DNA from 4 places in the Massilia putida genome. Region 1 is predicted to be linked to each of the others. Evidence: riboswitches for the same ligand, from Rfam matches in the RefSeq annotation. Region 1 holds a riboswitch; each other region holds the start of a gene.

Region 1 (5,042 bases):
GCCGGGTCCAGTCCTGCCGTCTCGTCATTGGCAACGGCGATGACCTGGACCGGCACCTTCGACTCGTCAAAGAACAGGGCCGCGTCATCGGTGCCATCGATGAGATTGCTGTTCTTCTTCCCGGGTACGCGCTCGTGCGCCGCGATCCTGGTCTTTTTGGCCGGCGCCGCCGCGTCATCGGGAACGACGTCGAACGCCTCTCCCAGAGTGCCCTGGACGCCGTCCGGTTCCGGCATCCGACGCTCGCTCTTCTGCCCGAAGATCTGCCGCTGAAACCACGCCACCTGACGGCGCAGCCGGATGATTTCACGCTCTTTCGCGTCGAGCAAAGCGCTCATCTGCGGCATGGTCAACCCCACTGCTGAACTGGCAGTGTCAGAGGCGGGATGTTGGTCGGAGGGCATAGCAATATTATAAAGTTTTCGCAGGGTGAACTCGCTGGTTTTGGGTGCCGGTGCCAGGCTTTTTGTAGCGCTTACGCACCTGTTTCGGCTCGATCCCTTCGAGCAGTAACTTCAGTCCCGTCCAGTCCATTTCGCAGCTTTTAACGTCGGCCCAGTTGCTGACCAGACGGCCTTGCTCGAGACGCTTGGCCCACACGCACAGGCCGCTGCGGTCGAAGTACAGGACGCGGATCTGGGTCGCTCGGCGGTTGATGAACGCGAACAGGTTTCCGGAGAGCGGATCCTGATGCATGACATGTTTCGCCAGCGCGTAGAGACCGTCGAATGACAGGCGCATGTTGACCGGCTGCCCGTATAGGAATACCCGTACCTGGCCTTCCGGGAAGAACATCAGCGCCTCGTGATCGTTAGGACGGTGCCGCCGCCGAGATCGATTCTGATGTCGATTCCAGCAGTCGGCGTCGACACCGATGCAGGCGGATGTACCATAGCCGTGACACCGGACGTGTTCGCGATGGTACCGAGGTCAATGAATGCTGCTGGCTGTCCGGGAGTGGCCGCGTGCCTGCTGGCGGCGGCCAGCTTTGACCGCCAGATATGGAAGCTGGCCGTCGACACCGATTCATCCCGGCAGAACGCAGCGATGGTCTTGCCGCTTTGCGCATGCCGAAGCAATCGGCTACGCCAGGCGGCTTCCTTCGAGATGTGAGACTCCAGCTTGTCCATGTCCGGCTCCGTGTTGTTGAACTCGGAGGGGATTGTGCCGGCTTGAGAAATCGGAAGATATAACGCCGCTCAGGAACCGCTTACCTGCCAAGTTCCCAAATGCCGACTGTGCGAGATGCGTGAGCGGACGTTCGAGCAACGGCGGTGGCACGTTCGCGGAGTTCGAGCCGGCCCGGCTAGTTCCCAAAGCCAAGCTCGCCCGAGGACTCGACGCCTTTCGGGAGACCGCATATCAGTGTGTTTCAAGGCGGTGGCATTTTCTTAACCCGGGCTTCCGTTCCACTGCACCTCAACCTTCAAATATCGGGCTCTGCGTGACTCCAACTATGAGCAATAGTGCTTAGCGCCCGATTTTTTCCGATTTCCCTAATTACCCCATGCTGGTCGCGACGCCCGTCACGGCGAGCAGCCAGAACGAGTGGGAGGTCGGTTTGTCGTCCTCGTCGTCGTCCGCGCCGGACAAGCCTTCGCGCATCATGCGCAGGCCCAGGAGTCCCAGCAACGTGAACGCGATCCAGTGGTCCCACGCTTCGACGTACGGCGCGGCCCAATGGCCGAGGGCCCAGCCGATCACGGGCGTGATGCCTTCGATGACGCCGAAGATCGCGCCCGTGCGCAGGGCCTCGCGAAGATGGGGACGTTGCAGCGCGGCGCCCTTGCCGACGGCGACGGCGAATGCGTCGGTGGACATGGCAAGTGCGAGTGCGGCGGTGGCGAGGAAATTCATTACGGTTCCAGTCGGGCGGATGACGATGGCATGCCGGCGCGGCCCGATGAACGCGCAGACATACCAAAGGTCTTGCCAACCGAAACGGCTACCCGTACCACGACGGCGAACGGCACCTGGCCGATGATCGTCGAGTGTGTTGATACGGGATCTTCCGCGCGGGCGGAAGCAGGCTACTCCCCAATGGGATGCCGGCATTCTACCGAAAATGTGGCCGGAAGGCCAGCGTCAGGCCGGGCCGCCGGCCTGGCGATGCAGGTTGGCGTATCGGAGCCCGAAGAACAAAATGAAGCCGTAGCACGCGGCCGGCACGAAGAACGACGGCTGGACGCCGATGCGGTCCGCCAGCATGCCCTGCAAGAACGGCACGATCGCGCCGCCCACGATGGCCATGCAGAGGATGCCGGAGCCCTGTCCCGTGTGGCGTCCCAAGCCGTGCAAGGCCATGCTGAAGATCGTGGGGAACATGATCGAGTTGCACAGGCCGACGGCGAGGATCGCCCACATCGCGGCCCGGCCTTCGCCGAGGATGGCCGCCAGCACGAGCACGATGGCGGCGAGCGCATTGAACGCGAGCGCCTTGCCCGGGCTGACGACACGCATCACGCCGAAGCCGATGAAGCGCCCGATCAGCGCTCCGCCCCAGTACACGCTGACGTAGCCGGCCGCCTGCGCCGCCGGCATCCCGGCGACCCGCGCTTCGCCCAGGAAGTTGACGAGGAAGCTGCCGATACTGACTTCTCCGCCCACGTACAGGAAAATCGCAACCGCGCCCAGCACGAGGTGGCGGTAGGCGAGCGCCGAACCGGAGGCCGCAGCCGTGTCGCCCTCCGCATGGTCGATGCGCGGCAGCCGGGCCAGCGCGAACAGCACGGCCAGGATCGCGAGCGCCGCCGCCAGCGCCAGGTAGGGGCCCTGTACCGTGGCCGCTTCTTGCGCGCGGTGCGCGGCCCGTCCGGCCGCGTCCAGCTTTGCCACCTGGTCGGCCGTCAGGCTGCCGGCCCCGGCCAGGATCAACGCGCCGCCGACCAGCGGGCCGACCGTCGTGCCGAGCGAGTTGAGGGCTTGCGTGAACGTCAGGCGGCTCGACGCCGTGGCCGGGGGACCGAGCACCGTCACGTATGGATTCGCGGCCACCTGCAGGATCGTGATGCCGGCCGCGAGCACGAAGAACGCGAACAGGAACAGCCCGTAGCCGCCCTGCGCGGCCGGATAGAACAGCGCGCAGCCGGCGGCCGCGATCAGGAGGCCCGTGACGGCGCCCTTCTGGTAGCCGAGGCGGCGGATCAGCGCGCCGGCCGGCAGCGACACGATGAAATAGGCGCCGAAGAAGCAGAACTGCACGAGCATCGCCTGCAGATAATTCAGCGTATAGATCGCCTTCAGATGCGGGATCAGCACGTCGTTCAGCGATGTGAGCAGGCCCCACATGAAGAACAGGATCGTGACGATGACGAGCGGTCCGGTGTTCGCCGCCGCGGCGGCGGGTGCGGCCGCCAGCGGCGCGGTGCCGGGCGTATTGGGTGCGGATGCCATGGTGTCTCCTCGTTATGGTTGTCGTGTCGCGGCGTCGAGCATGACGGCGCCGCCGCGCAGCGCGGGATAGGGTTCGGTGACGAGCCAGGTCGGAATGCGTGCCAGGTAGGGCCGCAGCCGGCCCTTGCCTTCGAAGCGGGCGCGGAATGCGGACGCGTGGAACAGGGACCCCAGCCGCGGCACGATGCCGCCGCCGATATACATGCCGCCCGTCGCGCCCAACGTCAACGCGACGTTGCCCGCCACGCTGCCCAGCATTGCGCAGAATACGTCGACCGTGGCGCGGCAGGCCGCGCTCGTGCCGTCCAGCGCCCGCGCCGTGATCGCGGCGGCGGCCAGGCGCTCGCCGGACAGGACGCGGTGGATCGCTTCCAGGCCCGGCCCGGACAACAGGCGTTCGGCCGACACATGGCCGTGTTCTTCCCACAACGCGTCCAGGACGTCCACCTCCTGGCGCGTGACGGGCGCGAAGCTGGCGTGGCCGCCCTCGCCCGCCAGCGCGATCCAGCGCGTGCCGCCGGGTCCCGGCGCGGGGACGACGCCGGACACACCGAGACCGGTGCCGGGGCCGATCAGGCCGATGGGCCGGCCGGGCGTCGCGGCGATGTCGCCGCCGATTCGCTCGCGTCCGGCCTCGTCGAGATGCGGCAAAGCCATCGCCAGCGCGGCGAAATCGTTCACGACCAGGAGCGTGTCGAGCGCCCGCGCGTCGCGCAGCGCCGCAATCGAAAAGCACCAGTGGTGATTCGTCATCCGCACGAAGTCGCCTTCGACCGGGTTGGCGATGGCGACGGCCGCATGGCGGATGGCGTCCGTCGCATGGCCGCGTGCCCCGGCCCGGGCCAGGTACGCATCCATCGCGGCGCCGATGTCGTCGTAATCGCGGCACGCCAGGACCTCGACGTCCGCGAAGTCGCTGCCTTCGGCCTGCAGCGCGAAGCGGGCATTGGTGCCGCCGATATCGGCCAGCAGCCGGTAAGCGGTCATTGCAGTTCCTCGCACGCGATGGCGTCGGCCGCGGTCGTCACGTCGATGTTGCCGAAGGCGGCGGCGAACGGAGCGTCGCTCGTCACGCTGAACGGCGTATCGACGTGTGCCAGGTCGGCGCGGAAGCACGCGAGCGGAATCGCCACCGATTGCCGGCCTTTTCCGGCCAGGCGCGCAAACAACCTGGTCGCATCGAGCGGCGTGCCGCACGCATTTGCGCCGCAGGCCAGCGCGATCGTCACCTTGCCGGCGGGTGCCTGCTGAACGACCGTATCGAAACGCAGGCCCCCCTTGACCGCCAGCGCGGCCGGCAGCGCAAGCGGCTTGGCGCCGTGCGCCTCGAACGTCGCGGGGCCCGTCCACGTGACGAGTTTCGCGTCCTGCTGCGTCTTGATCTGGGCGGTGCCGACCGCGATCCCGGGCAGCCGCGTCGTCGCATTCAGGTCGGCGCCGAGCGGCTGCACCGCCGTGCCGCTGCGGATGCGCATGGGGAAGCTGGCCCGGTCCGCGTGCCCGAAGATGGGGACAATGCGCGGGACCGTGTCGGCGGCGCTGCAGCCGCCGGCGGGGTAACTCGCGTCCAGCAGGCCGATGTGCGAACGCTCGCCGCGCCTGAGGCCATAGCCGTAGGCGAACAGCGGCGCATAACCGGCGTCCCCCAC
Region 2 (5,042 bases), on a different replicon from region 1:
TGGACGCCTGCTCGATCATGGACGCGCGAACTACAAGCACGATCCGGACGAGAAGCAGAGTTACTACGTGAAGCTGCAGACGCAGGCAGGAGAACGAACGGTATGGGGCAAGGATCTGGAGCGCTCGATGAGCGACGGCAAGTTCAAGGCCGGGGACGGAATCTCGTTGAAGCTCAACGACCAACAGAGCGTCCAGGTGACAGCCAACGTGCGCGACGGTGCGGGCAAGGTCATTGGCGAGCAACAGGTACCTGCCAAGCGCAACGAATGGGAAGTCAAGCCGGCCGGCCTGGTCGTGATGCGGACGCTTTCACCGGACGAAAAGGTCAAGGTCGAGGCGGCCTTCAAGGTGCTGGACAAGCAGCTGTCGAAATATCCCGAAGACCTGCGCCGTGAAGTCCTTGGACGATTCAACGCCTCCGTCGAAAAGGGCGATATGAAGCTGCCCGCGCCCCAGGTAGCGGAAAAATCCTCCCCCTCAAGGCAGGCGCGACAGCCTGAGCTAGAACGTACCCGCTGATTTCGCGGACGCGAAAACGGCGGCGCTGGGCAAAGCAGCGCTGCCGTTCAAGCCTAGTTCAGCAACAACTCACGAGTGCTAACGACTGTCACCTCTAGAAAATCGTCCATTTTCAGGCTTTTTTGAATCCAGCGTGCCAGTTCAGCCTTGCCATAAATGCGCGGTGTACCACTTTTTTGGTTGGCTTTACGGTCAAGCATACCCATCAGTAGGGCGCGCTCGCTACCGCAGTACATCTTTAGCTCAGTACCATGCTCAGCAAAATGCCGCGCAAATGCGACTGGCACATTGAAAAATCCCTCGTTGTAGTAGGTCTTCCCTAAACGAACCTTGAAATGCACCTGGTGCAAGTGGATGGTAGGCTTAAAGCCTCCGCATGGCCAGTAAATGGCTTCGTGCTCTCTTTCTCCGACATAGGCTGCTCGACACGTGAGAAAGATACCTGCGGCAACTCGCCACTAACTACCAAGGGGCTTAGAGGGTGTAGACAAAATCGCTGGCGTACCTGTGGCATGCTATTCCGGTTATGGGAGGGCATGCCATGGCATCGAAACAGCAGTCTGATCCTTCGTCGCCAGCAAATCTTGGCGGCAGGCCGTCAGCATTGAAGCCTGAGCATATCGCAGCTTTGCACGGAATCGTGTTGGAGCACGCGCAGGCAAGCTTGGATGAAATTGCCGATGAGTTGGATCGTCGCTGCGGCGTGCGCGTTTGCACAGCAACGATCCGGCGCGCGTTACGCGCGGAAGGCATCGTACGGCTCAAGGCCGCTCGACGGGTATCTCCCACGGCCGATAAAGGCCCTAAGCGCTACGGCTACACGGAAGCGCACCGGCGCGAAGACGTTCCCTTCTACAGTACCAACTTGACTGACGCAGAATGGGAGCTGGTCGCTGATTTGTTCGAGCGGGCCCCAGGCCAACGAGGTACCCCGGCGCAGTACAGCAGGCGCGAGCTGGTCAACGCCTGTTCTTACGTCTTGCGCACGGGGTGCGCCTGGAGACTCTTGCCCAAGACATTCCCGCCTTGGCAAGCAGTCTACAAAACCTTCGCGCGCTGGGCTGCAGCAGGAGTATTCGAGCAGATGCAAGATCGGTTACGCGAGCAATGGCGCTCGCGTATCGGACGCCCAAGTACGCCGACTGCGGCCGTTATCGATGCCCAGTCCAATCGCAGCTCGCCACAGGGCGGCGAGAGCGGCTTCGATGCAGGCAAAAAGGTCAAAGGCCGAAAACGCAACCTCGTCGTCGATACATTGGGCCTGGTTCTTGCCGTGACGGTGACTGCTGCAAGCGTGCAGGATCGAGACGCCGCCGCAGCCGTTGTCGCACAGGCGTGTGCCAAAGCGCCCCGGCTCGAGAAGCTTTACACAGACGGGGCGTACAGCGGAAAGTGTGCTCGCGACATCGAGCAGCAACATCACATCCGTGTCGAAGTCGTACGGCGCCCAGGTAACGGCACGACCGGAACGCTGCACAATGCTGCACAAGCGACTGTCCCGACTATGGAAATCGAAAAAGGATTCGTGGCCTTACCGAAGCGCTGGGTCGTTGAGCGCACGCACGCGTGGACTGAGCGCTGGCGTCGTACGGTGATGCATCACGACCGAAAACTGGAAATCTCGACCGCTTGGGTCTGGCTCGCAGAGGCCCGAATGCTACTCAACAGATTGACTTATCAGGCTTAATTTCGTCCACACCCTGTTAGAACGCCTAACAAAACCTGTTAGTAACAAAAATAGCAACCGACGCCGGCACGGAGTTATAGACAATTTGCTCATCTAAGCCAGAGCTGCCCATGCGTTGCGTCTCCAGCTTTTCACCGGAACCAATGGACGCTGCGTATTTGCACTGTTACAATACCCCCCGTCATTGGGGAGTAGCTACCTTTCTCTGAAAGGAGCTTGCGTCAACATCCTTGGCCAGCAGGCCATGGCGCAAGCGGCTCGTCGAGCCTTGCAAGACCTTTGGCCATATTGCCCTTCCAGGCCGGACGGGGCGTATGGTCATCGGTTTTTGTCCGGCTTGGAGCTGTCGTGTCAAAAAAAATCTTCCGTACTGATTCCGCCGCCGTGGTTCTCATGGTGGCGCCATGCTAGTCCCCTTCGTCCTCCTCCTTCTTTCGGCCGCTGCAATCTATGTGTCGTGCGAATATTTCGTCAACGGCGTGGAATGGGTGGGCCATCGCTTCGGCATGTCGCAGACCGCGACCGGGACAGTGCTTGCGGCCTTTGGTACTGCACTGCCTGAGAGCGTCGTGACTTTCGTTGCCGTCGTCTTCGGGCACGATGCGGCGCACAAGGAAATCGGTGTCGGCGCCGCCCTTGGCGGCCCCCTGGTTCTCGCAACCATTGCCTATGCCGTGGTCGGCATCGCGTTCATGACCGTCAAGAATACGCAAGAGCGCCGCGTCGTTTCACGTCCAGCAAGGCGGCGCCTACTGGACGACCAACGATGGTTCCTGGCGATTTTCGTATGTAAGGTCGCCTTGGGCCTCGTCGCGTTCGCATTCAAGCCGTGGCTTGGTGTGCTCTTCTTGCTTGCATACGCGGCCTATGTCTGGCGCGAGATAACTGCTTCAGGTGAGACAGCAGACGCCGAGGAACTTGAGCCTTTGAAACTTACACCGCGCGCCAAGAACCCGCGTACCCTGTGGGCGGTCCTGCAGACGGTTGGCGCACTGGTCGCGATCTTCGCTGCTTCCCAGTTGTTCGTGCGCGAAATCGGTGTAGTAGGACCTCTCATCGGATTGCCGGCGCAACTGGTCGCATTACTGTTGAGTCCAATCGCGACGGAGTTGCCGGAGACGATGAACGCTGTCATCTGGGTCCGGCAAGGAAAGTCCGACCTGGCACTTGCCAACATTAGCGGCGCCATGATGATCCAGGCGACTATACCAAGCGCGCTTGGCCTCCTTTTCACTCCATGGATGCTGGACCGTACGCTCGTATGGGCTGCAGTTGTGACGGTCGCGTCCATCGTCGGGCTGTACTGGTTTTTGAAGCACCGCCATTTGAGTGCCAGGAAACTCGCCGCGTTCGGGGCTCTGTACATCGTGTTCGCTGCTGGCGTCCCGTTCTTGATGTAATCGCTGAATGAAGCGAGCGGCAGCCCGCGCTGCCGCTCGATAGCGGTATCTGAATCAACACAAGCTGACGGTAACAGTTTTCGATCGACGCTCGCTTCGGGTAATATACCCCCTTACCCTATATTTGAAGGTATTCATGTGTCTCACACAACAAGAGAAAAGGCAAAGCTGCTTGCTCGCGTACGCCGTATACGTGGGCAAGTAGAGGCGATCGAACGCGCCCTGGAGTCTGAAGCCGGGTGTGCCGAGGTTCTGCACCTGCTGGCTGCCAGCCGCGGTGCCATGAACGGCCTGATGGCCGAAGTGATCGAAGACCATGTTCGCGAACACGTCGCCGCGAGCGACCTGTCAGAAGCCGCGCGTGCGGAAGGCGCGAGCGAACTCCTCGATGTAATCCGAGCCTATCTCAAGTAGCAGCTATGGCCGTGAAATCGCCATGTGTCGAGCTATGCCAGTTCGACGGCAAGACCGGCTATTGCACAGGATGTCTGCGCACGCTCGCCGAAGCGCGTGAGTGGAAGAAGATGACGGATCACCGCAGGCATCACATCATCAACGAACGCGCACGGCGCGAGAAAAAGCTGGCTGGGCGATAGCGCAGCCGGCCGAGGAAACCTTATGCAAGACCTGACACACTTTCATGCTCCGGCCCCGGATCGTCCCCAACCGGAGGCGGAAATGAGCCGTTTCGAAGACGCCGCCTTCGGCGCGGGCCACGACCACATTTTTCTGGGTGCCGGCCACGAAAACAATGAACGCAAGACGTGGGCGGTTATTGCGCTGTGCAGTGCGATGATGCTGCTCGAAATCGTCGGGGGGAGCCTGTTCGGCTCACTGGCGCTGGTCGCGGACGGCCTGCACATGTCCACCCATGCCGGGGCGATGCTGATTGCGGCGCTCGCGTACACCTATGCGCGCAAGCACGCAAGCGACCCGCGCTTCGTGTTCGGCACCGGCAAGCTCGGCGACCTGGCCGGGTTCACGAGTGCTATTGTGCTCGCGATGATTGCCCTCCTGATCGGTTACGAAGCCGTCACACGCTTCCTGTCTCCGGTGCCCATCCACTTCGGCGAGGCGATTCCGATTGCAATCGTCGGCCTGCTGGTCAACATCGCGAGCGTCTGGCTGTTGAGCGGCGACCATCATGGACACAGCCACGGTCACAGCCATGGACACAGCCACGGTCTCGACCATGATGATGAGCACGACCATGAGGAAGAAGCGCAGCGGATCGTGACGTCATCTGGGGTGGTTTCCCTGTCGATCTTCGAAGATGGCGTACCGCCCGTTTTCCGTCTTGCCTCCGAAGCCGCAAGCTGGAAGGTGGCGCCTTCGGCGCTTTCTGTCACGACGGTCCGTCCCAACGGCTTGCAACAATCCTTTGCGTTAGCGGACAAAGGCGGATACCTCGAGTCGAAGGACGAGATTCCGGAGC
Region 3 (5,042 bases), 780 kb from region 1:
ACGGCTTCATAGCCGATCAAGAGGGCGATCATCGCAAGCACGATGGCGCTGGTAAAACCTGCCAAGTCGCCGAGCTTGCCGGTGCCGAAGACGAAACGCGCGTCACTCGCGTGCTTGCGCGCGTAGGTGTACGCGAGCGCTGCAATCAGCATTGCGCCCGCGTGCGTGGACATGTGCAGGCCGTCGGCAACCAGCGCCAACGAACCGAACAGGCTGCCGCCGACGATTTCGAGCAGCATCATCGCACTGCACAGCGCAATTACTGCCCACGTCTTGCGTTCGTTGTTTTCGTGGCCGGCGCCCAGAAAAATGTGGTCGTGACCCGCTCCGAAGGCAGCGTCTTCGAAACGGCTCATCTCCTTCCCTCGTTCGGGACGACCTTGGGCAGGAATAGGGGAGTGTGTCAGGTCTTGCATGAGGTTTCCTTGGCCGGCCGTGCTATCGCCCGGCCAGTTTTTTCTCGCGTCGTGCGCGTTCGTTGACGATCTGGTGTCTGCGGTGATCGGTCATCTTCTTCCACTCGCGTGCTTCGGCGAGCGTGCGCAGGCAGCCAGTGCAGAAGCCGGTCTTTCCGTCGAACTGGCATAGCTCGACACAGGGCGATTTGACGGCCATCGATGCTTACTTGAGGTATGAGCGGATCACGTCGAGGAGCTCGCTTGTGCCTTCGGCACGAGCGGCCTCAGTCAGGTCGCTGGCAGCGACGTGTTCCCGCACATGGTCCTCGATCACTTCCGCTATCAGGCCATTCATGGCCCCCCGGCTAGCAGCCAGCAGGTGCAGAACCTCGGCACACCCTGCTTCAGACGCCAGAGCACGTTCGATCGCCTCTACCTGACCACGTATGCGGCGTACGCGGGCAAGCAGTTTTGCCTTTTCTCTTGTCGTGTGGGACAAATGAACACCTTCAAATATAGGGTAAGGGGGTATATTATCATTGAACGCGAGCGTCGATCGATGGGACCGTGACGGCCACCGTGTTGTCGACTCCAATGCCGACATCAGGCGGCGCAGGCCGCCCGTATCAAACCGTGATTACATCAGGAATGGCAAGCCGGCAGCGAACACAATGTAGAGCGCCCCGAACACGGCCAACTTCCTTGCACTCAAATGGCGGTGCTTCAGGAACCAGTACAGCCCGACGATCGACGCGACCGTCACGACCGCGGCCCATACAAGTGACCGGTCCAGCATCCATGGCGTGAAAAACAGTCCCAGCGCGCTGGGTATGGTGGCCTGGATCATCATGGCGCCGCTGATGTTGGCAAGCGCCAGGTCCGACTTTCCTTGCCGGACCCAGATGACGGCGTTCATGGTTTCCGGCAGCTCCGTCGCGATCGGGCTCAGCAGTAATGCGACCAGTTGCGCCGGCAATCCGAGGAGAGGTCCTACCTCGCCGATTTCGCGCACGAACAATTGGGAAGCAGCGAAGATCGCGGCCAGTGCGCCAACCGTCTGCGCGACTGCCCACACGGTACGCGGGTTGTCGGCACGCGGCGTAAGCTTGAGGGGCTCAAGTTCCTCGGCGTCCGCCATTTCACCTGAAGCAGTCATCTCGCGCCAGACATAGACGCCGTATGCGATCAAGAACAGCACACCCAGCCACGGCTTGTATGCGAACGCGACGACACCCAGGCCGACCTTGCATAGGAAGACGGCCAGAAACCATCGTTGGTCGTCCAGCAGACGTCGTGCCGCTGGACGGGAAACGACGCGCCGCTCTTGCGTATGTTGAACAGTCATGAACGCGATGCCGACCACGGCATACGCAATGGTTGCGAGAACCAGGGGACCACCAAGGGCGGCGCCGACACCGATTTCCTTGTGCGCCGAATCATGCCCGAGGGCGACGGCAACGAAGGTCACGACGCTCTCGGGCAGTGCGGTGCCAAAGGCCGCAAGCACCGTCCCGGTCGCGGTCTGCGAGATGCCAAAGCGATGACCCACCCATTCCACGCCGTTGACGAAATATTCGCACGACACATAGATTGCAGCGGCTGAAAGAAGGAGGAGCACGAAGGGGACTAGCATAGCGCCCCCATGGGAACGACGGCGGCAGAATCAGTACGGAAGATTTTTTTTGACACAACAGCTCCAAGCCGGACGAAAACCGATGACCACATGCCCCGTCCGGCCTGGAAGGGCAATATGGTCAAAGGTCTTGCAAGGCTTGACGAGCCGCTTGCGCCATGGCCTGCTGGCCAAGGATGTTGACGCAAGCTCCTTTCAGAGAAAGGTAGCTACTCCCCAATGACGGGCGCATTGTAGCAGCGCAAATATGCAGCGTCCATCATTTCCGACGCAAAAGCGGTAGTCGAAAATCATGGGCTACTCCGACTTAGATGAGCAAATTGTCTATAGCTTGGCGCGCCTCCGCGGGTCAGAAATAGGTTTAGTTAGGCGTACATGGTCCCCCGGTTTGCCAAGCCCTCAATTCGTGGCGGCGTGAAGGTAAAGATTGCACCCGTACATTCGGCTTCGATTGCGACAATTTGTCGCGGTCCCTGATGGGATGTGCTGGTTAGTGCCCGATCGCTCTATCGCACTCCGCGTGCCAGCCTAACAGCGGGCTTTACCAACCGCGGTCTTACCTGACTGCCATCACTGCATAATTGCCTGTGCAATCGGCGGAATCGATAACCTCGTACTGCCGTTACTCTGTGCCGGTCGGATTACGCAGCGACGTAATCGGACCGGAAATTCCTGTCGTGTACCCGTAGTGCCCACGCGATCCGCGCATTCTTGTTCGCCAGTGCGACTGCTGCCACGTTCTTGTTACGCCGACCGAGCAATTTGCCCAGCCAACCCTGCACATTGGCCTTGCGTTCGAGTTGCCGAATGACCGCTCGAGCGCCATGGATCAGCAGCGTGTGCAGGTACGTGTCGCCGCCCTTGCTGATCCCCTGCAAACTCGCCTTCCCGCCGGACGAGCGCAGCTTTGGTACCGGGCCGGCCAAGCCGCCAACTGGCGGCCGTTCGTAAAATTCTTCGCATCGCCAACCGAAGCGATCACGGCACTGGCGGTAATCATGCCAAGCCCGTATTTTCTCCAGCTTGCACATGCGCGGAGGTGCCAACCCAGCCGACTCGCCAACTTGCATCGACCCTTCATTGGAATCGCCCGCTTGAGCTTTGACCGGCATCTAAATCATTGGTCCCGTAAATCATTTTCAGTTTTGCTGAATTGACCTTTCTTATGTGCGTTTTTTCACATAATTAACGTTCTGAAAGGTTGGTTATAGTACAGCTTTCATTGTCATATCATCATCTGCATCGCTTTCGGCATGCAGGCAAAACCGTGACATCGTACAGTTATTGGCGAAGTCGCGTCATGTTGCTGCTAGGCAGCTTTAACGAACAGACCCGGGTTCAGGGCCTGACGTACGATCAGTTCGGGAGAAAATTGGAAGCCGCAATCGAGGTGAGGACAAAGGCAATATTTGCGTTTTCGCGATAAAAAGAATCAAGTCGACTTCCAGTCACAAACTTTTAGGTAATTATCGCGGCAGCCTAATAGCGGATGCACATCTCGGTAACTACTTTGAAGACGAGTGGAGATAATGGCGGTATCGTAAATTAACTGATCAGTGAGCGAGACATGACTTATATCACGAGGCTACACAAGAATAAACTGTTGATGTCCGATGAAATTGCTCGTTCGCGGGCCGGGCGTTATTTCGAGCATTTCGAACTGAGCGCTATAGCCGATTACCACGATCGGCCGGATATACTGGCTATCTGGTCCCGCATGCTGGCCACGGCTTTGGGACCGGAAACATTGTATCAGTCGCCAGAATTTTTCGACTATCTAAGCAATACTGCGCAAGGGCCCGGTACGACTCATGAACTCCTCATTGTTCGCCGGAAGTCGGATCACTCGGTGGTTGGCTGCGTTCCGATTCGGACAATTAGCTGCGATCTCAACTTCCGTTTCGGCCATATAACTCTGTTCAGGCGAAAACTGCGTGCTTGTCAAATCCTTGGGAGTGTCCCACTGTTAGATCTCACGCAAGAAGGTGTCGTCAAGTCGCTCCTCCAGCAGCTGCTTAAACGTTATACGAAGTGCGACGTACTATACATGCAGGCCTTTCCCAAGGAAGCTAGCGCGATGCTTCAAAAAATTGAAGGCGTGTCCGCTTATGTTTTAAACGGCTGGCGCGTATGCCACACGCAACCGTTGCCAAACAGCGTTGACGCATACTTACAGAAATTCAGTTCAAAGAAACGCTACAATCTATCGCGTCAGGTCCGTTTGCTGACTCAAGCCGCCGGTCCGTTGCAGGTACTGTGCATCGAGTATCCGGAGCAGGTTACGAAAATGCTTGATGCAGTTGTCGCAATTGACTCGGCCAAAAACATGGACCGGGATGGTGAACAGGCGCGCTTGGAAGGCTTGGCACGCTATGGACTCTTGCTGTCTTATGTAATTCGCTGCGGCGAGGAAAATATAGCTGTTGTGTACGGCTCCCGTTCGGCATCCGTCTGGCACATCCATAAGATCTCCACCAATCCCGATTATCTGCACCTGTCCGCCGGCACCAGTGCCATTCACCTTGCCGTGCAAGATGTGCTGACTAAGTTCTCATTCACACATATCGACTTCGGTTACGGCACTCCGAACGCGGAATTTCGTTCGACCCATGTATTAAAGCCGCGTGGTCTTGTTTTATTGCACCGCGCACGCAGCTTGACAGCTATGCTGTTAACGCTTCATCGCGTGTGCGATGGTGTAAACGAAGCGCTGACCAGACAGCTCAAGCAGGTAAAAAAGCGGTTTACGCTTGCTCCGAAATTTCTTCGCTAATATGTGATGCAAGCGTGCGAACAGGGCGCTAAGGCCTCTTGAGGACGCAAAGAAACCGCGTCCCTCACGGTCGCTTCGGACAGAATGAACTGCAGACACTACCTCGGCCGCCTGTGCATGCACCAGTGGTTCGGCATCAATCAGCGCAGTGAGTGTTTTGGATCGATCGCGCGGCATCAGCAGGTCCGCCAGATAAAGTGCGAAAGCCGTGCCGCTGCGCGAGCGTATGGAACAGGGG
Region 4 (5,042 bases), on a different replicon from region 1:
CCGTGCGGGCGGCGGCTCCCGGCGTGCGCGCCACGTTGCGCGGCCTTGGCGCCAACCTGCCACTCGACCAGCTGGTGACGATCGCCCGCAAGGAACAGCGCCGGCTGTTCGATGCGCTCGACGCAATCGCGCAACGCGGCGCACCCGCAGCGAACGCCAGGCGCTACCTCTGCGGGCTGGGAGTCATTCCGGCCTTCCCCGATGCACCGACCACGGAACCTGCGGCCGCCCCCTATTACTCGTTCAAGGTATTCGGTACAGGGGCCGCGCTGTGCATCGCCGAGGCGCAGACGCGGGCGACGCGCCAGTACACGGTAAAGGGGTAACTACAGAATTTGGAAAAAATAGTACGCTAAGAGGGTGTAGACAAAATCAATAACGTAGCTGTGGCATGCTATCCCGATGTCGAAGGAGCATGCCATGGCAACGAGAGATCGACTCGACGGCATTGAGCCGTCAAGCAATGCAGGAGGCAGGCCGCCGGCATTGAAGCCTGAGCATATCGCGGTTTTGCACGATATCGTGGCGGAGCGCCCAGGCTAGCTTGAGTGAAATCGCCGACGAGCTGCACCACCGCTGTGGATTACGCGTGTGCGATGCAACGATTCGTCGTGCGCTGCGTGCACAAGGCATCGTACGACTCAAGCCAGTGCGTCGGGCGTGTGCGGAGCGAGCCGAGGGCGCCAAGCGGTATGGCTACACGGCAGCGCACCGACGCGAGGACATATCGCCGTACAGCACCAACTTGACAGACGCCGAATGGGAGCTGGTCGCTGATTTGTTCGAGCGAGTACCGGGACAACGAGGCACGCCCGTGCATTACAGCCGCCGCGATCTCGTGAATGCGTGCTCGTATGTGCTTCGAACGGGCTGCGCCTGGCGACTGTTACCCGAGTCGTTCCCACCCTGGCAGGCGGTGTACAAGGCGTTTTCGCGCTGGGTTGGAGCCGGCGTATTCGAGCTGATGCAGGACCGGCTGCGTGAACAATGGCGTGCACGCATGGGACGCGCGAGCACCCCGAGCGCAGCGGTGATCGATGCACAGTCCACTCGCGCCTCGCCGCAGGGTGGCGAAAGCGGATTCGATGCAGGCAAGAAGGTCAAAGGGCGAAAGCGCAATCTCGTGGTTGATACGATGGGGCTACTCATCGCCGTCACGGTCACCGCCGCGAGCGTGCAGGACCGGGATGCTGCCGCAGCCGTGGTTACACAAGCGTGCGCCAAAAGCCCTCGGCTAAAAAAGCTTTATACCGATGGCGCATACGGCGGGAAATGTGCCCATGACATCGAGCGGACGCATCATCTTCGTGTCGAAGTCGTTCGTCGTCCAGGTAACAGCACGATCGGAACGCTGCATGATTCCAAGGCGGCACCTGGGCCAACTGCTGTTTTCAACTCAGGATTCACGATCCTGCCCAAGCGCTGGGTCGTTGAACGAACCCACGCGTGGACCGAACGCTGGCGCCGCACAGTGATGCATCACGACGCAAACTCGCTGTGTCGGCGGCTTGGGTTTGGCTGGCCGAGGCGCGTATACTACTCAGCAGGCTCGCGTATCAAGGTTGATTTTGTCCACACCCTGTAAGAACGCCTACCAAAACCTATTAGTAACAAAAATGGCAACCGACGCCGGCACGGAGTTATAGACAATTTGCTCATCTAAGCCAAAGCTGCCCATGCGTTGCGTCTCCAGCTTTTCACCGGAACCAATGGACGCTACGTATTTGCACTGTTACAATACCGCCCGTCATTGGGGAGTAGCTACCTTTCTCTGAAAGGAGCTTGCGTCAACATCCTTGGCCAGCAGGCCATGGCGCAAGCGGCTCGTCGAGCCTTGCAAGACCTTTGGCCATATTGCGAGGGTGTAAATAATATTGTGTAAACGGTCATTTGGCAGGACACTGCCGCCATTAGGAGAAACGATGACCGTTGTAAAGCGTAACAAGCGGGCCAAGCCCGATCCGGAACTGCTCAAACTTGCCGACGGCCTGCTGGCAAACTACCAGAAGCCCGAGGACCTGATCGGCGAAAATGGGCTGCTCAAGCAGCTCACCAAGATGCTGGTCGAGCGCGCGCTGGAAGTCGAGATGACCGACCACCTGGGCCACGACAAAAGCGGCGAGGTGACCAACAGCACTGCCAACACCCGCAACGGCCATAGCATCAAGACGCTCAAGGGCGATTTCGGCGCGCTGCCGCTTGACGTTCCTCGCGACCGCCAGGGCACGTTCGAGCCGCAGATCGTCGTCAAGCATCAGACACGCTGGACCGGCTTCGACGACAAAATCATCTCGCTCTACGCGCGTGGCCTGAGCGTGCGGGAGATCCAAAGCCATCTGGAAGAGATGTACGGCACCGAGGTGTCACCGACCCTCATTTCCAACGTCACGGACGCTGTCAGCGAGGATGTGAAGCTCTGGCAGGCCCGCCCGCTCGACGCCGTGTACCCGATCCTCTATCTCGACTGCATTCACGTCAAGGTGCGCGACAACGGCGCGGTGCGTACCAAGGCGGTCTACCTGGCCATCGGCGTCAACATGGATGGCCACAAGGAGGTGCTGGGCCTGTGGATCTCCCAAACTGAAGGCGCGAAGTTCTGGCTGCAGGTCGTGACCGAGCTAAAAAATCGTGGCGTGCAGGACATATTCATCGCCTGCGTCGACGGCCTGAAAGGCTTCCCGGACGCCATCGAGGCGGTCTACCCGCAGACCTCGGTTCAGCTGTGCATCGTTCACATGGTGCGCAACAGCCTGAATTTCGTGCCCTGGAAAGCGCAGAAGGAAGTCGCCGCCGATCTGAAGTTGATTTACAGTGCAGCCACTACCGACGAGGCTGAACTCAGGCTTGCCGAATTCGAAGATAAATGGGATAAACAGTATAAACCGATAGGTCAGTCCTGGCGCCGTAACTGGGCGCGCGTCATACCGTTCTTCGACTACCCGCCGGAAATCCGAAAGGTGATATACACCACGAACGCTATTGAATCGATTAACATGAGCCTGCGAAAAGTGACCAAGGCCCGCAGTTCCTTTCCGACCGATGAAGCTGTCAGCAAGCTGTTTTATCTTGCCCTGAACAACATCAGCAAGAAGTGGACGATGCCGATACGGGACTGGAAAGCTGCGTTAAACCGCTTCGCCATCCAGTTTGAAGACCGGGTGCCGCAGACTTAAACGAAGAATCGTTTACACAGAATCTGGTACACCCCCCATATTGCCCTTCCAGGCCGGACGGGGCGTATGGTCATCGGTTTTCGTCCGGCTTGGAGCTGTCGTGTCAAAAAAAATCTTCCGTACTGATTCCGCCGCCGTGGTTCTCATGGTGGCGCCATGCTAGTCCCCTTCGTCCTCCTCCTTCTTTCGGCCGCTGCAATCTATGTGTCGTGCGAATATTTCGTCAACGGCGTGGAATGGGTGGGCCATCGCTTCGGCATGTCGCAGACCGCGACCGGGACAGTGCTTGCGGCCTTCGGTACTGCACTGCCTGAGAGCGTCGTGACCTTCGTTGCCGTCGTCTTCGGGCACGATGCGGCGCACAAGGAAATCGGTGTCGGCGCCGCCCTTGGCGGCCCCTTGGTTCTCGCAACCATTGCCTATGCCGTGGTCGGCATCGCGTTCATGACCGTCAAGAATACGCAAGAGCGCCGCGCGCAAGAGCGCCGCGTCGTTTCACGTCCAGCAAGGCGGCGCCTATTGGACGACCAACGATGGTTCCTGGCGATTTTCGTATGTAAGGTCGCCTTGGGCCTCGTCGCGTTCGCATTCAAGCCGTGGCTTGGTGTGCTCTTCTTGCTTGCATACGCGGCCTATGTCTGGCGCGAGATAACTGCTTCAGGTGAGACAGCAGACGCCGAGGAACTTGAGCCTTTGAAACTTACACCGCGCGCCAAGAACCCGCGTACCCTGTGGGCGGTCCTGCAGACGGTTGGCGCACTGGTCGCGATCTTCGCTGCTTCCCAATTGTTCGTGCGCGAAATCGGCGTGGTAGGACCTCTCCTCGGGTTGCCGGCGCAATTGGTCGCATTACTGCTGAGCCCAATCGCGACGGAGCTACCGGAAACCATGAACGCCGTCATCTGGGTCCGGCAAGGAAAGTCGGACCTGGCACTTGCCAACATCAGCGGCGCGATGATGATCCAGGCGACTATACCAAGCGCGCTTGGCCTCCTATTCACTCCATGGATGCTGGACCGTACGCTCGTATGGGCTGCAGTTGTGACGGTCGCGTCCATCGTCGGGCTGTACTGGTTTTTGAAGCACCGCCATTTGAGTGCCAGGAAACTCGCCGCGTTCGGGGCTCTGTACATCGTGTTCGCTGCTGGCGTCCCGTTCTTGATGTAATCGCTGAATGAAGCGAGCGGCAGCTCGCGCTGCCGCTCGATAGCGGTATCTGAATCAACACAAGCTGACGGTAACAGTTTTCGATCGACGCTCGCTTCGGGTAATATACCCCCTTACCCTATATTTGAAGGTATACATGTGTCTCACACAACAAGAGAAAAGGCAAAGCTGCTTGCTCGCGTACGCCGTATACGTGGGCAAGTAGAGGCGATCGAACGCGCCCTGGAGTCTGAAGCCGGGTGTGCCGAGGTTCTGCACCTGCTGGCTGCCGGCCGCGGTGCCATGAACGGCCTGATGGCCGAAGTGATCGGAGACCATGTTCGCGAACACGTCGCAGCGAGCGACCTGTCAGAAGCCGCGCGTGCGGAAGGCGCGAGCGAACTCCTCGATGTAATCCGAGCCTATCTCAAGTAGCAGCTATGGCCGTGAAATCGCCATGTGTCGAGCTATGCCAGTTCGACGGCAAGACCGGCTATTGCACAGGATGTCTGCGCACGCTCGCCGAAGCGCGTGAGTGGAAGAAGATGACGGATCACCGCAGGCATCACATCATCAACGAACGCGCACGGCGCGAGAAAAAGCTGGCCGGGCGATAGCGCAGCCGGCCGAGGAAACCTTATGCAAGACCTGACACACTTTCATGCACCGGCCCCGGATCGTCCCCAACCGGAGACGGAAATGAGCCGTTTCGAAGACGCCGCC

The links. Region 1 has a riboswitch for manganese ahead of BVG12_RS05150 (manganese efflux pump). Riboswitches for the same ligand answer to the same signal wherever they lie in the genome.
Region 2: linked by a shared signal. The riboswitch ahead of BVG12_RS00100 (sodium:calcium antiporter) and the one ahead of BVG12_RS05150 (manganese efflux pump) in region 1 are both predicted to bind manganese.
Region 3: linked by a shared signal. The riboswitch ahead of BVG12_RS32500 (sodium:calcium antiporter) and the one ahead of BVG12_RS05150 (manganese efflux pump) in region 1 are both predicted to bind manganese.
Region 4: linked by a shared signal. The riboswitch ahead of BVG12_RS02310 (IS256 family transposase) and the one ahead of BVG12_RS05150 (manganese efflux pump) in region 1 are both predicted to bind manganese.

The regions. Positions count from the first base shown of each region.
Region 1 is NZ_CP019038.1:597,932-602,973, forward strand. Features, by position in the region: gene tnpC (IS66 family transposase) at 1-404, opposite strand, end outside; gene tnpB (IS66 family insertion sequence element accessory protein TnpB) at 412-795, opposite strand; gene tnpA (IS66 family insertion sequence element accessory protein TnpA) at 795-1,130, opposite strand; partial or broken gene BVG12_RS05150 (manganese efflux pump) at 1,507-1,857, opposite strand; yybP-ykoY riboswitch at 1,864-2,052, opposite strand; gene BVG12_RS05155 (sugar MFS transporter) at 2,086-3,393, opposite strand; gene BVG12_RS05160 (glucokinase) at 3,406-4,380, opposite strand; gene BVG12_RS05165 (glycoside hydrolase family 3 protein) at 4,377-5,042, opposite strand, start outside.
Region 2 is NZ_CP019036.1:13,924-18,965, reverse strand. Features, by position in the region: gene BVG12_RS00115 (LPD7 domain-containing protein) at 1-520, shown strand, start outside; gene BVG12_RS33690 (hypothetical protein) at 574-870, opposite strand; gene BVG12_RS00105 (IS5 family transposase) at 1,062-2,207, shown strand; yybP-ykoY riboswitch at 2,382-2,552, shown strand; gene BVG12_RS00100 (sodium:calcium antiporter) at 2,612-3,607, shown strand; gene BVG12_RS00095 (metal/formaldehyde-sensitive transcriptional repressor) at 3,746-4,021, shown strand; gene BVG12_RS00090 (DUF1289 domain-containing protein) at 4,027-4,203, shown strand; gene dmeF (CDF family Co(II)/Ni(II) efflux transporter DmeF) at 4,286-5,042, shown strand, end outside.
Region 3 is NZ_CP019038.1:6,807,651-6,812,692, forward strand. Features, by position in the region: gene dmeF (CDF family Co(II)/Ni(II) efflux transporter DmeF) at 1-356, opposite strand, end outside; gene BVG12_RS32490 (DUF1289 domain-containing protein) at 439-615, opposite strand; gene BVG12_RS32495 (metal/formaldehyde-sensitive transcriptional repressor) at 622-897, opposite strand; gene BVG12_RS32500 (sodium:calcium antiporter) at 1,036-2,031, opposite strand; yybP-ykoY riboswitch at 2,091-2,261, opposite strand; gene BVG12_RS32505 (transposase) at 2,673-2,957, opposite strand; gene BVG12_RS35935 (transposase) at 2,861-3,112, opposite strand; gene BVG12_RS32515 (GNAT family N-acetyltransferase) at 3,599-4,804, shown strand; partial or broken gene BVG12_RS36000 (IS701 family transposase) at 4,876-5,042, opposite strand, start outside.
Region 4 is NZ_CP019037.1:430,152-435,193, forward strand. Features, by position in the region: partial or broken gene BVG12_RS02305 (IS5 family transposase) at 421-1,566, shown strand; yybP-ykoY riboswitch at 1,741-1,835, shown strand; gene BVG12_RS02310 (IS256 family transposase) at 1,923-3,173, shown strand; gene BVG12_RS02315 (sodium:calcium antiporter) at 3,330-4,340, shown strand; gene BVG12_RS02320 (metal/formaldehyde-sensitive transcriptional repressor) at 4,479-4,754, shown strand; gene BVG12_RS02325 (DUF1289 domain-containing protein) at 4,760-4,936, shown strand; gene dmeF (CDF family Co(II)/Ni(II) efflux transporter DmeF) at 5,019-5,042, shown strand, end outside.